DNA from 2 places in the Actinomadura sp. 1N219 genome. Region 1 is predicted to be linked to the other one. Evidence: riboswitches for the same ligand, from Rfam matches in the RefSeq annotation. Region 1 holds a riboswitch; the other holds the start of a gene.
The links. A riboswitch is a leader RNA that binds a small molecule or an ion and turns the genes downstream of it on or off. The one in region 1 is predicted to bind thiamine pyrophosphate.

Region 1 (7,518 bases):
ACGAACACGCCGGAGATCCGGTCGGCGAGCCGCTGGACCTGCGCCTTCCCCGTCTGCGCGTCCTCCACGAGCCGCGCCATCTGCGCGAGCTGGGTGTCGGAGCCGATGCGCGTCGCGCGGACGAGCAGGTGCCCGCCCGCGTTCACGGTCGCGCCGACGACGGTGTCGCCCGGACCGACCTCCACCGGGACCGACTCGCCGGTCAGCATGGACGCGTCCACCGCGGACGAGCCCTCCTCGACCGTCCCGTCCGTGGCGATCTTCTCGCCGGGGCGGACGACGAACACGTCCCCCACGGTCAGCCGGTCGACCGGCACCCGCTCCTCGCGCCCGTCCCGGACGACCGAGACCTCCTTCGCGCCCAGTTCGAGCAGCGCGCGGAGGGCCGCCCCGGCGCGGCGCTTGGACCGCGTCTCGAAGTAGCGCCCGGCCAGGATGAACATGATCACGCCGGACGCGGCCTCAAGGTAGATGTTCATCGACCCGTCCGACCGGGACATCGAGAACTCGAACCCGTGCTTGACGCCCAGCTCGCCGGCGGTGCCGAAGAACAGCGCCCAGAGCGACCAGCCGAACGCGGCCAGCGTGCCGAGCGAGATCAGCGTGTCCATGGTGGCCGCGCCGTGCCGCAGGTTGGTGTACGCGGCCTTGTGGAACGGCCAGCCCGCGTACACGACGACCGGGGCCGCCAGCGTCAGCGACAGCCACTGCCACGCCTCGAACTGCAGGGCCGGGATCATCGCCATCGCGATCACCGGGATCGACAGGACGATCGCGGTGAGCAGCCGCTGCCGCAGCGCCCGGAGGCCGTCTTCCTGCTCCGGCGCCTCCCCGCCGGCGCCCTGCTCGGGCTTCGGCGGGGCCGGGAGCTCCGCGCTGTAGCCGGCCTTCGCGACCGTGGCGATCAGCTCGTCCGGGGACACCCCCTCGGCGTACTCGACCTTGGCCTTCTCGGTGGCGTAGTTGACCGTCGCGGTCACGCCGTCCAGCTTGTTGAGCTTCCGTTCGATGCGGTTGGCGCACGATGCGCACGTCATCCCGCCGATCGCCAGCTCGATCTGCCCGGACGCGGTGTCCGTGCTCATCGTCGCCCTCCTCTGCGTTCTGCGTCGATCGTTCGGGACGGGTCAGTGGGTGTGGGGCGTGTCATCGTGGCCGCCCCCGTTCTCCTGGGTGGGCACCTGCGCGTTCCCCGCGTGGACGGTGAACTCGGCCGTCCGGACCTTGCCTTCGTGCTTGAAGTCCAGGTAGAGACGGTAGGCGCCGGTGCTGGGCGCCTCGGCGAAGAACGTGATGCCGGGGCCCGGCTTCGTCTCGCCGTCGCCCGGCTCCCCGTCCGGGTGGACGTGCAGGTAGGCGAGGTCGCCCTGGCGCAGCGCGACCAGGTGGCCGTACGCCTCCAGGTACGGCTCCAGGTCCGTGACGGGCTTGCCGTCCTTGCTCACCGAGAGGGTGACTTCGGTGGACTTGCCGGGCGTGAGGCCGCCGGACAGCGTCACCTCGTAGCCGTCCACCTTCGCGACCTGCTCGGGCTTCGGCAGCGGCGCCGTCCGCAGGTCGCCCTGGACGAACACGTCGGTGCCGAGCGTGAGCTGCCGCTTCGCGCCGTCCGGCTGGATGTCGGTGAAGAACCGGTACACGCCGGACTTCGGGATCGTGAGCGAGACCGTCCAGACGCCGCCGCCCGCCTCGGACGGGTGCAGGTGCTGGAAGCCCGACAGGTCGCGGCTCGCCACGATCAGGTGCAGGCGCTTGCCGTGCAGGGGCTTGAACCCGGTGACGGGCTTGCCGTCGGGGCCGTTGATGGTGAACCGGAAGTCGGTCCGCTTGCCGGGGGTCAGCGTCGTCTTGCGCGGGACGAGCGTGTAGCCGTCCTCGGAGACCTGGAGGCCGCCGGGCGGGTTCGACGTCGCCCCACCGCCATCGCCGCCGCTCGCGCCTCCGCCGTGGCCGCCGCCGTGGGACGCGGTCTCGGCCGACGCGCCAATGGGTCCGACGACCTTGCCGACGCCGGCGGCGCCGCCGAAGACGACCGCCAGCCCGGCGGCGTAAGCTCCCAGCTTGATCGCGTTGTTCATTCCGATCACTCCAACCCGGTGCCCGGGGGGCACGGTGTTCAGGGGGCGCACCCCGCCGCTGCGGGGGGCGCGCCGGTCATGGCTTCAGTGCGTAACCGGCCTCTTCGACGGCGTCCTTGACCAGGGCGTCGTCGATCGGCGCGTCGCTCGTCACGGTGACCCGGCCGGTCGGCAGGTCGACCTCGACGCCGGTCACCCCGGTGATCTGCTCGACCTCCTCGGTGACCGAGCTGACGCAGTGGCCGCAGGTCATTCCGGTGACGGTGTAGGTGGTGGTGCTCATCTGGCGACTCCCTCGAATATTTACCCCTAGGGGGTATCTCGCGGCCCTCATGCTGCCATAACGGTTCACCCGTGGCAACCCGTACCCCCTAGGGGTTATTTCGAGATCCCGGTCACATGCCCGCCGAGTCGGGTCTTGGGGCCGCTCGGGGCGGTTACCGGCGGGTTGTTACGCGGAAGTTATCCACACCCTCGGTGACGGGCCGTCCCCGGCCCCGTCCGGTGGTTTGCGGGGATTCATTGAGGTATCGACCCTGTAAACGCCCGGCGCCCCGCCGCGTCCGGAGTTGTGCACAAGCTTTTCCACAGGCTTCCACAGCCCTGTGGACACAGCCATCGCCCCTCTTCGCCGATACTGAGGCCATGCCCGAACTTCCTGAGGTGGAGGCGCTGGCGGGGTTCCTGCGGGAGCGCGTCGTCGGACACGTCATCGCGCGCGTGGACGTTCTCGCCATCTCCGCGCTGAAGACCTACGACCCGCCGATCACCGCGCTCGGCGGGCTCGCCGTCACCGGCGCGGCCAGGCACGGCAAGTTCCTCGACCTCGACGTGGACGGCCTGCACCTGGTGATCCATCTGGCGCGGGCCGGCTGGCTGCGCTGGCGCGACGAGATCCCGGCGAGGCCCGTCCGGCCGGGCGGCAAGAACCCGCTGGCCATGCGCGTCCATCTGGACGACGACTCCGGCTTCGACCTGACGGAGGCCGGGACGAAGAAGGGGCTCGCGGTCTACGTCGTCCGCGACCCCTCGGACGTTCCCGGCGTCGCGTCCCTCGGCCCCGACCCGCTGGACGACGCGTTCACCCCGGCGGCGCTCGGCGCGATCCTCGACGGCAAGCGCACCCAGGTCAAGGGCCTGCTGCGCGACCAGAAGGTGATCGCCGGGATCGGCAACGCCTACTCCGACGAGGTGCTGCACGTCGCGAAGATGTCCCCGTTCAAGATCGCCGCCTCGCTGACCGAGGACGACGTCGCGACCCTGCACGACGCCATCGTCACCACCCTGCGCGACGCGGTGGAACGTTCGCGCGGCCTGGAGGCCCAGGACCTCAAGGGCGAGAAGAAGACCGGCCTGCGCGTCCACGGCAAGACCGGCCAGAAATGCCCCGTCTGCGGCGACACGGTCCGCGAGGTGTCCTTCGCGGACTCGTCCCTCCAGTACTGCCCGACCTGCCAGACGGGCGGCAAGCCCCTCGCCGACCGCCGGATGTCCCGCCTCCTGAAGTGAAACAGGCCCCGCCCGGATGACCGGGCGGAGCCGATGGGTAGTCGTGGTTGTCTGGACGGAGCCGGAACGGGGATGGCTCGTTCAGCGGACCTTCGGCACGGGGCCGAAGAGCGGGCCGACCTGCTCCCAGCGGTGCAGCTGGCAGCCGTCGTCACGCGAGAACTCGGCGTTGATCTCCTTGCCCTGCCAGGTGCCCTTGACCGTGGCGAGCTCCGGCCCGCCGTAGATCATGGTGCACTGCTGTTCCTTGGGGACGGGTTTGAAGGGGTCCTTGGCCTTGGTGAGGGCCGCGCAGGCGTCGGCGACCTTGGGATGGTCGCCGCCCGGCGGTTCGCAGTTCAGGGTCCAGGTCTTGGCGGGGGCCTCCTTGGAGGCCTTGACGTTGATGGTGAGGGTGTCCGCCGGTGTGCCGGAGGGCTGCACGGACGTCGTGCCCGAAGGCTTGTCGGCGGGGGTCCCCTTGGCTTGTTCGTCGCCGCAGGCGGCCAGGGACAGCACCATGGCCAGCCCGGGCGACGCGAAAAGGAGCGTCCGATACCGCATGCGTGATTCGACGCAGGGGGGCTTCGCGCGGTTCCATGGGGGTGTGATGAATTTCGGGGACGACGTGCCGGCGGTGGGAGCCGCTGACGTACCGCAGGACGGCTACCTGCTGGACGTCCGGGAACAGGACGAGTGGGACGCGGGCCACGCCCCCGCTGCGGTCCACATCCCCATGGGCCAGCTGGGCGATCGTGCCGGCGAGGTACCCCGCGACCGGGAGGTCTACGTGATCTGCCGGTCCGGGGCGCGGTCCGCGCAGGTGACGGTGGCGCTCAACCAGGCGGGCTGGCTGGCCAGGAACGTCGACGGCGGGATGAAGGGCTGGGTCGAGGCGGGTCGTCCGATGGAGGGCGGCGGCGACGGGGCCCCCTACGTGGCCTGAAGCGGCCCGGCCATATGTGGCCGGGACGGGGCCGCGCATGATCGGTTGACTCCGGGGCGATCCGCGCCCTTTTAGTGATCTGTGTCCTTTTGGGGGAAGTCGGGCGGTTGTACGATCGGGCCCGACCGATGACCGCGGGAGCTCGGGCCGCGCCGGACCGGTACATACCGGACGGGTGCATGCCGGGCTGAGAGGGCGGCCTTAGAGGCGCCGCCGACCGCATGAACCTGTCCGGGTAATGCCGGCGTAGGGAGTGTGTTGTCCCGTGGCGTCCGAGGTTGATGCGCGCGCTGGTGCGGCGCGTGCGAACAGCGAGGCACCGTTCACGCTCGACGAGCCCGCGCCCAGGGTGCTCGGCTTCTGGGACCAGAGCGCCTTCTGGGCGAACCTCGGGGTCAGCCTGCTGGCCTTCTCCGGTGCCTACACCGTCCTGGCGCCGGGAGCCGACGGCCGGCCCACCCTGTCGATCATGGCGGGCATCGTGGCGATGGCCGTCGGAACGGCCCTGGGCGGGCTGATGCTGGGCCTCGCCGCGGTGCCGGGCGCGCGCACCGGCCAGCCCGCGATGGTGCTGCTCCGCGGCCTGTTCGGCGCGCGGCTGTCGTACGCGCCGACCGTGCTGAACGTCGCGCAGCTCATCGGCTGGGGAACGTTCGAGCTGATCGTCATCGCGGACGCGGCGCGCCATCTGTGGGACGGCGTGCCGCGCTGGGGCTACGTGGTCGCCGCCGGGGCCCTCACGACGGTCCTGACCATCTGGCCGCTCGGCTCCGTGCGGATCCTGCGCCGCTACGTCACGGTCGCGGTGGCGATCGCGCTGGTCTACTTCTACGTCCAGCTCCTCCGCGAGCCGCTGCCCGACCTGACGCAGGGGTCGTGGGGCGGCTTCTGGATCGGGGCGGACGCGGCGCTGGCGGTGTCGATCTCCTGGGTCCCGGTGGCCGCCGACTACACCCGGCATTCCCGGACGGAACGGGCCGCGTTCGGCGCCGCCGCCGTCGGCTACTCGGTCACGCAGATCGTCGCGTACGTGCTCGGCCTGCTGGCGCTGGCGCTCGTGGCGGGCGACTCGTCGAAGGTCTTCGACCCGTTCCTCAACGTCACGCTCGGCGTGGTGTTCTTCGCGGTGTTCGTGCTGCGCGAGGCGGACCAGTCGTTCGCCGACACCTACTCCACGGCCGTGTCGATCCAGAACCTCGTCCCGCGCGCCGACCGGCGCGTGCTGAGCGTCGCGCTCGGCGTGATCGTCACGGTGCTCGCGCTGGCGCTGGACATTGGCGACTACGCCGGATTCCTGTCACTGATCGGATCGGTGTTCGTGCCCATGCTCGGCGTCCTGGCCGCTGACTTCTTCCTCGGACGCCGCCGCCGTGGACGCGGCTGGGACGTGTCCCGGACGGCGCCGTCCCGCTGGGGCATGATCGCCGCCTGGGCGGCCGGGTTCGTCGTCTACCAGCTCATCAACCCCGGCACCGTCACCAGATGGGCGGGCTTCTGGCAGGACGTCCAGGACGTGCTGCGCTTCGGCCCGCAGAGCTGGATGAGCGCCTCGCTGCTGTCGTTCCTGGTCGCCGGGGCCGCCGCGCTCCTCATCGGCAGGCTTACTAAAAAGTAAGGTTCCTGTTCGTACGGGGTTTCAGCAGAAAGTTTCGGCGTAAGTTACCCGGCGCGGCGCCGGAGACCGGTGGCACGATGACAGGCGTGCATCACCACGTCCATGACCCGATCGCGCGGGCGGTCATCGAGAGCGCCGCCGACGCGATCGTGGCCGTGGACCAGCGGCACCGGGTCACCGTGTGGAACCCGGCCGCCGAGCGCATGTTCGGCTGGACGGCCGAGGAGATGGCCGGACGGGTGCCGCCGATCGTCCCGCACGAGCTGAAGGCCGAGCACAACGCCGTCCAGGAACGGCTCCTCACCCGCCGCGCCGGTGACGACGCCGCGGAAGGCGACGGGGACGGCGGGCAGATCTCGATCGCGACCCGCCGGTTCCACCGCAACGGCCGCCTCATCGACGTCCGGATCGACACGAGCCTGCTGAAGGACCCGTCCGGCACCCTGCTCGGCTGGGTCGGCGTGTACCACCCGGTCGGCGAGGACGAGATCGTCCAGCACCACATGACGGAGCGGGCCCGGCTCGTCCGCCGGCTGAACGACATCGTCGCCGACCTGAACGCCGAGCTGGACCTCGCCGTCGTCCTCGACCGGATCACCGCCGCGCTGATCGAGCTGACCGGCGCGGACGCGGGCGGGTTCGCGCGGATCGAGGGCGACCGGCTGCGGCTGGTGAACATGTCCGGGCTGCCGGAGCACATGCGCGGCACGTCCGCCGACCTGAAGACGAGCCTGGTCGGGGAGCTGCTGCGGTCGGGCAAGACGGTCAAGCTCGCGACGGGCGAGCAGCGCCTCGGCGACCTGATCTGGTCCGAGCTGTCCGGGCTGCACACGATCGCGCTCGGCCTGTCGTACCTGCAGAACCGCCCGTACGGCGCGCTGTACGCCCTGTTCTCCGGACACAAGGTCGGGCACACCGAGTTGGAGCTGCTGGAACTCCTCGCCGGGCACGCGGGCGTCGCGGTCGGCAACGCCGTCGCGTACGCGGAGGTCGTCCGGCAGCGGGCGCACGAGCGCGCCGTGATCGACTCCAGCGCGGACGGGATCGCCGTGCTCGACCAGGATCTCGTCGTCCGGCAGTGGAACCCCGCCGCGCACGCGCTCACCGGCGTCCCGCCGGAGGACGCGATCGGGCGGCCGCTGCCGTTCGGCATGCCCGCGCTCGGCGAGATGCTGACGTTCCGGCTGGAGTCCGGGACGTGGCTGAACGTGCTCGCCGCCGAGATCGAGGAGACCGGCGAGCTGGTCGTCGACTTCCGCGACGTGTCGGAGGCGAAGGCCCTCGAAGAGGCCAAGGACCTGTTCCTCGCCACCACCAGCCACGAGCTGCGCACCCCGATCACGGTCGTGCAGGGGTTCGCGTCCACGCTGGTCAACCGGTGGGACGAGCTG
Region 2 (7,518 bases), on a different contig from region 1:
ACCCGGGACGGATCAGGACGCTGAGCCATCCGCTGCGCCGCCGGATCCTGCACCGGCTGCGCGCGCACGGCCCGGCGACGTCCACCACGATCGGCGAGGTGCTCGGCGCCAACACCGGCACGACCAGCTACCACCTGCGGCAGCTGGAGAAGTACGGGTTCATCGAGGAGATCCCGGAGCGGTCCGCCGGGCGGGAGCGGTGGTGGCGGCCCGCCGAGACCCCGCGCGACCTGCGGCTGCCCGCCCCGGAGACCGTTGCCCCGGAGGACCGGGCCGTCCTCGACGAGCTGATCCGCGTCGGCCACGCCGAGGACATGGAGCTGTTCCGCCGCCTGCCCGCCGAGTACGAGCGCGACCGCGCCTGGGCGCTGCTGTCGCGCGGCTTCGCGCACATGACCGAGGAGGGCCTCGCCGAGTTCTTCGAGGCCTACATCCGGCTCCTGCACGAGCACGGCCACCGCCGCGAGGACGCGCCGCCTGGCGCCCGCCCGGTGCACGTCCGGCTCTTCACGCTTCCCGCCGACGAGGACTGAGCCCGCCCGCGACCGCCTACGATCTTTGGATGAGCAGTGTCCACGCCATCAGCGACTTGCACGTCGGGTTCGCCGAGAACCGCGAGTTCGTCGAGGGGCTGCGGCCCGCGTCCGGCGACGACTGGCTGATCGTGGCCGGCGACGTCGCCGAAACCGTCTCCGACGTCGAATGGACGCTCAGAACGCTGCGCGAACGCTACGCCACCGTCATCTGGACGCCCGGCAACCACGAACTCTGGACCGTCAAGAACGACCCGGTGCGGCTGCGCGGCGAGGCCCGCTACGGCGCGCTCGTCGACATGTGCCGGAGCATCGGCGTGCTGACCCCCGAGGACCCGTACCCCGTGTGGGACGGCGAGGACGGCCCCGTCACGATCGCGCCGCTGTTCCTCCTGTACGACTACACGTTCCGGCCGGAGGGGACGTCCACCAAGGAAGAGGCCCTGAAGGTCGCGCAGGAGGCGGGCGTCGTCTGCACCGACGAGGTCTACCTGCACCCCGACCCGCACCCCACGCGCGACGCCTGGTGCGACGCGCGGATCGCCTACACCGAGAAGCGCCTGTCGGCCCTCGAACCCGGGACGCGGACGGTGCTGGTCAACCACTGGCCGCTCGTCCGCGAACCCACCCGCGTCCTGTGGTACCCGGAGTTCGCGCAGTGGTGCGGCACCGTGCGGACCGCCGACTGGCACACCCGGTTCGGCGCCGTGTCGGTCGTGTACGGGCACCTCCACATCCCCCGGACGATCTGGACCGGCGACATCCCGCACATCGAGGTGTCGGTCGGCTACCCCCGCGAATGGCGCAAGCGGGAGGGCGGTGCGCCGCGCGGCCCCCGCCGCATCCTGCCCGTGCCGGAGACCACCTGATCGGGCGCGTCCTCGCCCTGACGCTCAGGACGGCCTAGCCGCCGTGAGCGCCCTTCCCGGGGGCCAGGCCGGCGGCGGCGAGGGCCAGCAGCCGATCGGCCGCCTCCGGGTCGCGCTCGGTGACCATCGCGATCGCGCCCGCGAGCCTCAGCGCGTCGGCGAACTCGGCGTCCGCGGGCACGTCCCCGGCGTCCTGCGCGCGCCGGAACAGCGCCTCGCCCGCGTCGCGCACCGCCCGGCGCGCCCCGGACGGCTCGGGCCGCCCTGGCTGTTCGGGCCGCAGCGACACCGCGGCCGCGGCCGCCATCCCGGGGAACGCCGTGATCCGCACGATGAACGCGCGCAACCAGGTGGTGAGCGCCTCCCCGGGCGCGGGCGAGACGAGGAGCTCCCGCCCCGTCGCGGCCAGCCCGTCGTAGACGTCGGCGAGCAGCGCCTCCAGGAGGTCCTGGCGCGTCGGGAAATGCCGGTAGAGCGTCCCGATGCCGACGCCCGCGAGCCGCGCGACGGCCTCCAGGGAGGCGCCGGCCCCGTCCCGCTCGAACATCTCCCTCGCCGCCGCGAGCAGCCGGGCGCGGTTGCGGCGGACGTCGGCGCGCATCGCCCGCTGCGGGCCGGGTCTCGGAATATCGTCGCTGGTCACCTGAGTCGTGGGTCCTTCCCGGCGGGTCGGCGGGCCCGCGGCGATCCGGGGGATCCGCGGCTTTGGAACGGTCCCCCGATACTAGCCGCGCGACGTCCCCGGCGAGGCGGCGACCTCCGCGCGAGACGGGGGGAGGCCCGCCGCGGCGCCGTCCGCGGCGGGCCCCCGTTCTCGCGGCGAACCGCGTCAGGTCTTGCCGGGGGAGAGCGGCAGGTAGACGCGGCCGCCGGCGGCCTTGAACTCGTCCGCCTTCTCGCGCATCCCGGCGGAGAGCGCCTCCTCCTCGGCCAGGCCGTGCTCGTCGGCGTACCGGCGGACGTCCCGGGTGATCTTCATGGAGCAGAAGTGCGGCCCGCACATAGAGCAGAAGTGCGCCGTCTTCGCCGGGGCGGCCGGGAGCGTGGCGTCGTGGAACGCGCGGGCGGTGTCCGGGTCGAGGGACAGGTTGAACTGGTCCTCCCACCGGAAGTCGAACCGGGCGTCCGACAGCGCGTCGTCCCACGCCTGCGCGCCCGGATGGCCCTTCGCCAGGTCGGCGGCGTGCGCGGCGATCTTGTAGGCGATGACGCCGGCCTTGACGTCGTCGCGGTCCGGCAGCCCGAGATGCTCCTTCGGCGTGACGTAGCAGAGCATCGCGGTGCCGTGCCAGCCGATCATCGCCGCGCCGATCGCCGAGGTGATGTGGTCGTAGCCGGGCGCGATGTCGGTGGTCAGCGGCCCGAGCGTGTAGAACGGCGCCCCGTCGCACCACTCCTGCTGCAGGTCGACGTTCTCCTTGATCTTGTGCATCGGGACGTGGCCCGGGCCCTCGTTCATCACCTGGTTGCCGTACTCCGCGGCGATCTTCGTCAGCTCGCCCTGGGTGCGCAGCTCGGCGAACTGCGCCTCGTCGTTGGCGTCGGCGATGGAGCCGGGCCGCAGGCCGTCCCCGAGCGACCACGTGACGTCGTACGCGGCGAAGATCTCGCACAGCTCCCTGAACCGCGTGTACAGGAAGTTCTCCTCGTGGTGCGCCAGGCACCACGCCGCCATGATCGACCCGCCGCGGGACACGATCCCGGTCTTGCGCCGCGCCGTCAGCGGCACGTACGACAGCAGCACCCCGGCGTGGACGGTCATGTAGTCCACGCCCTGCTCGGCCTGCTCGATCACCGTGTCGCGGAACACGTCGAAGGTCAGCTCCGCGGGGTCGCCGCCGACCTTCTCCACCGCCTGGTACAGCGGGACGGTCCCGACCGGCACCGGCGAGTTCCGCAGGATCCACTCGCGCGTGGTGTGGATGTCCCGGCCCGTCGACAGGTCCATGATCGTGTCGGCGCCCCAGCGGGTCGCCCACGTCATCTTCTCCACCTCGTCCTCGATGGACGACGCCACCGCCGAGTTCCCGATGTTCGCGTTCACCTTCACCAGGAAGTTCCGCCCGATGACCATCGGCTCGATCTCGGGGTGGTTGACGTTGGCGGGCAGCACGGCGCGGCCGGCGGCCAGCTCGTCCCGGACGAACTCCGGCGCCACGCCTTCGCGCAGCGCCGCGAACTCCATCTCTGGGGTGATCTCCCCGCGCCGCGCGTAGGCGCGCTGCGTCACCGCGCCGCCGGTCGCGCGGCGCGGCCGCCGCGGCAGGAAACCCTCCTGCAGAGGCGGCGGCTGCGGCGGCGCCTTGCGGCCGTCGTCCTCGGGGCGGACGGTCCGGCCCTCGTACGGGGCCGTGTCGCCGCGCCCGGCGATCCACGGCTCCCGCAGCGCGGGCAGCCCCCGGCGGACGTCGGTCTCCTGCGCCGGATCGGTGCACGGCCCGGACGTGTCGTACAGGACGACGGTGTCGCCGCTGGTCAGCGGCACCTCCCGCATCGGGACGCGGATGTCGGGGCGCGAGCCCCGCAGGTAGGTCTTGCGGGCGGCTGGAACCAAAGGTTCGGTCATGACGACTCGATCTCTCCCTACGCCGGCATTACCCGGTCAGGTTCATGCGGTCAGCGGCCGTCTCAGCCGCTATCTCAGCCCGGTTCGCCGGACCCCCGCGATCTGTCGTGCTCGACGCTAACCCGGCCCACCCCCGTTGCGGCAACCGCCGCCCATGGGATAAGGCCGCGCTGATGGAACGGGTCAGGCGGCCTGGCGCGCGAGCCGCACCACCATCGGCAGTGCCAGGGTGAGGGTGCGCAGCTGGTCAGGGGCGGATCGCGAGCGCTCCAGCCACATGCGGCTGTCGTCGGCGCCGCTCTTCGTCCTCAGCGACGCGGACTCGCGCCCGTCCACGCCGGTGACGACATGGCGGTCGCCGTGCCGCCGGGTGGTGCCGAGGAGCGTCCCCCCGGCCGAGTAGAAGGACGGCTCGCGCAGCCTCTCGATCGTGCCGACGTGCCGGCCGTCCGCGTCGAACACCCGCATGCGGCCGCCGCCCGTCAGCCGGGACGTCTTCTTGAACGCGAGCAGCCTGCCCGCGTGGGGATCGCGCAGGACGATCGTCCGGCGGCCCCGGTCGGGGTTGCGGCGGAAGCGGGCCGGGCCCGGCCCGCGCCTGGCGAGCCGTCCGCAGGCGACGGCGATGAGCGCGCCGCCGCCCTGGTCGCGGTAGCGGCCGGCGCCGTCCACCAGGAGGCGGTCGGCTCTGGCCAGCGCGTCCGCCCGCGGCTGCTCGACCTCCTCGCCCTCGTCGTCGAGGACGCGCCAGGACGCGCCGAGGTTCTCGGTCGCGGCGGCGCGCACGGCCGGGAGCCATCCGGAGGGGAGCGACCGGTCCCGGAGGAGCGCCGCCGCGTCGCCGTCCACCTTGACGATCGCGCCGGCGTCCGGGGCCGCCGCGGTGTCGAACCAGACCGTCAGGACGGGGTCGGCGACCGGCCACACGATGCCGACCGCGCGCACGGCGTCCGCCGGGATGACCGCCTGCTTCTTCGCGCGGCGCAGGACGAGCCCCTTCTCCCCGACGGTCACGACCAGCCGGTTCCGGAAGATCACGAAGGCCCAGACGATCGCGGCCAGCGCGACGAGCGCCCCGCCGCCGCCGTACACGGCGATGGCCCGGCGGGCCTCCCCGGCCCCCCACGCCGCGCTGCCGCCGGTGCGCGTGGACAGCGAGATGAGCAGGCCGATCGCCAGCGCGGCCAGGCACACCCGGAACGGCCACCGGTAGGCGCCCCGGCCGAGCGTGACCCGGAGGTCCGGCAGGGAGCGGGTCGGGGGAGGGACGGACACGGTCAGCCCTTCATGATGGAGTTCGCAGAACTATAGGGCGGGACGACCCCATTCATCCCGGCCGTTCAGCAGGTCGAGTGGAAGAGCCCGCCCACGCTCTCAGTCTCGGCCAGCCGGTTGTAAATCGCGACGGCCTCGGTCGTCTCCTCCACGTGCACCTCGACACCGGCGTCCCGCAGCACCTCCAGCGTGGACGGCATCGTCTTCAGGCGCAGCTCCATGCCCCTGCTGAGGACGACGACCGTGCAGCCGTGGTCGAGCAGTTCCCGCACGTCGCCCGGCTGGATCCCCGGGTCGTGCCGGGTGCCGTGCTCGGTCCAGTCCCATTCGCGGCCTCCGCCCGGATAGAGCTTGAAGTCCTTGCCGCCCTGAAGTCCTTCGACCTCCATGCGGCCCCAGGCGATATGGGTGATCCGAGGTGACTTCTCCATGCGCGGAGCGTACTGAAATCCGCGGTCGTCCTCCGGCGGCGCGGGGGCGGTGTGCGGTGTTCGGACGTTGTGGAGAAAATGGACGCGTGGTGACGGTGCCCAAGGGCGGTGCGACGGCGAGCGACGCCCTGTTCGCGACGCTGCTGGCGTGCGTCGCCGTCGCGGTCGCGGTGATGTGGCCCGGCGTCCGGGACCTGGACGCGGCCGGGACGCTCCTGCTGGTGGCCGCGCACGCGCCGCTCGCGGTGATGCGGCGGTGGCCGACGCCGGCGCTGGCGGCCCTGCTGATGCTGGCGCTGCCGTACCACCTGGCGCAGTACCAGCATCATGCGCTGGTGCCCGCCGAGGTGGTCGCGCTGTTCGCGTACGCGGTGCTGGGACGGCGCGTCCGGGGCGTCCTCACCGTGGCGGGCGTCGTGCTGTTCGTGTGCGTGATCGGGATGGCGCTGCAGGCGGGCGGCAAGTCGCTCCGCGAGCAGATCGCGGTCATCGAGGCCGTGATCTCCGTCGTGATCGCCGTCCAGGTGTGGCGGGTGCACCGGGCGCGGCTGGCGACGATCACCGAGCGGGCCGAGCGGGCGGAGCGGACGCGGGAGGAGGAGGCGCGGCGGCGCGTCGCCGAGGAGCGGCTGCGGATCGCCCGCGACCTGCACGACCTCCTCGCCCACAGCATCACCGTCATCGGCGTCCAGGCCGGGGCGGCGGCGCACCTCGTCCGCGGGGACCGGCCGCTCGACCGGGAGGAGCTGGCGGAGGCGCTCACGTCGATCGCCGACACCTGCCGGGACGCCCGGACGGAGCTGCGCGGCACCCTGCAGGTCCTGCGCGGCACGGACGTCGAGACGACCGGGCGGCTGCCCGGCCCGGACGGGATCGCCGACCTCGCGCAGGCCGCGCGCGCCGCCGGGGTCGAGGTCGACCTCGACGACGCGGACGCGGGGTCCCTGCCGCCGGAGGTCGGCGTCGCGGCGTACCGGATCGTCCAGGAGGCGCTGACCAACGTCGTCAAGCACGCGGCGGCCGAGCGCGTCGCGGTCACCCTGTCCCGGGACGGCGGCGGGCTCGTCGTGCGCGTCGCCGACGACGGGATCGGGCCGTTCCGGGGGGCGCGGGGGGTCGTCCCCCCGCCAGAGAGTCGACCGTCCGGCGGGACGCCGGGCGGCTTCGGGATCCTCGGGATGATCGAGCGGGCGCGGAGCGTCGGCGGCACCCTGGACGCGGGCCCCGGCGACGGCGGCGGGTTCGTCGTCACCGCCGTCCTCCCGGTCGCGGACGTCGTCTCCCCCCAATAGCGGCCCGCCCCTCAGCGCGTCCGGACGGACGCGAGGACCTGATCCATGTCGCCCGGCGCCGCGAAGGCGCTCGGGACGGACACCAGCAGAATCCCCGGCACGCCGCCGTCCGCGCCGTCCTGATCGATGACCAGGAGCGCCATCGTGTCTCCCGTGACCGGCCAGCCCTGCGCCTTGGCCTGCGGAAAGTCGAACCGCGCTTTCTCCAGCCAGCCCCTGCCCCCGCCGCTCACCTCGATGGGCCCGGACGCGAGCGTCTTCTCGTCGTGCGGGACGGTGAACAACTCGCGGATGACGCGAGCCTTCACGCGCGCCGCTACGGCGCCGAGGTCCTGGGGCCCGGTGTAGCCCTGACGCTCGTCGGCTCTGGGCAGCCCGGCCACGGAGGTCGCGTTGAAGGTCGAGTCGCCGTTGCGCTGCCGCAGCGGTGCGATCTGCCCGCTGGTGAACATCCCCGGCCTCGTCCAGCCGCCTCCCGGCGTCACCCACGGCGTGCCCAGGCGGGCGTAGGAGAAGCCCGCGCGCGGGTCGTCGATCCGCCCGGTCACCGCC

Region 2: linked by a shared signal. The riboswitch ahead of thiC (phosphomethylpyrimidine synthase ThiC) and the one ahead of ACH35V_RS16125 (purine-cytosine permease family protein) in region 1 are both predicted to bind thiamine pyrophosphate.

The regions. Positions count from the first base shown of each region.
Region 1 covers NZ_JBIRAY010000004.1:282,032-289,549, reverse strand. Annotated here, with positions in the region: gene ACH35V_RS16155 (heavy metal translocating P-type ATPase) at 1-1,085, opposite strand, end outside; gene ACH35V_RS16150 (hypothetical protein) at 1,128-2,078, opposite strand; gene ACH35V_RS16145 (heavy-metal-associated domain-containing protein) at 2,155-2,361, opposite strand; gene ACH35V_RS16140 (Fpg/Nei family DNA glycosylase) at 2,724-3,587, shown strand; gene ACH35V_RS16135 (SSI family serine proteinase inhibitor) at 3,669-4,130, opposite strand; gene ACH35V_RS16130 (rhodanese-like domain-containing protein) at 4,177-4,512, shown strand; TPP riboswitch at 4,674-4,783, shown strand; gene ACH35V_RS16125 (purine-cytosine permease family protein) at 4,778-6,127, shown strand; gene ACH35V_RS16120 (PAS domain S-box protein) at 6,205-7,518, shown strand, end outside.
Region 2 covers NZ_JBIRAY010000005.1:167,980-175,497, reverse strand. Annotated here, with positions in the region: gene ACH35V_RS18250 (helix-turn-helix domain-containing protein) at 1-533, shown strand, start outside; gene ACH35V_RS18245 (metallophosphoesterase family protein) at 563-1,402, shown strand; gene ACH35V_RS18240 (TetR/AcrR family transcriptional regulator) at 1,437-2,045, opposite strand; gene thiC (phosphomethylpyrimidine synthase ThiC) at 2,232-3,968, opposite strand; TPP riboswitch at 3,964-4,077, opposite strand; gene ACH35V_RS18230 (hypothetical protein) at 4,152-5,243, opposite strand; gene ACH35V_RS18225 (Mth938-like domain-containing protein) at 5,309-5,674, opposite strand; gene ACH35V_RS18220 (sensor histidine kinase) at 5,761-6,966, shown strand; gene ACH35V_RS18215 (serine/threonine-protein kinase) at 6,978-7,518, opposite strand, start outside.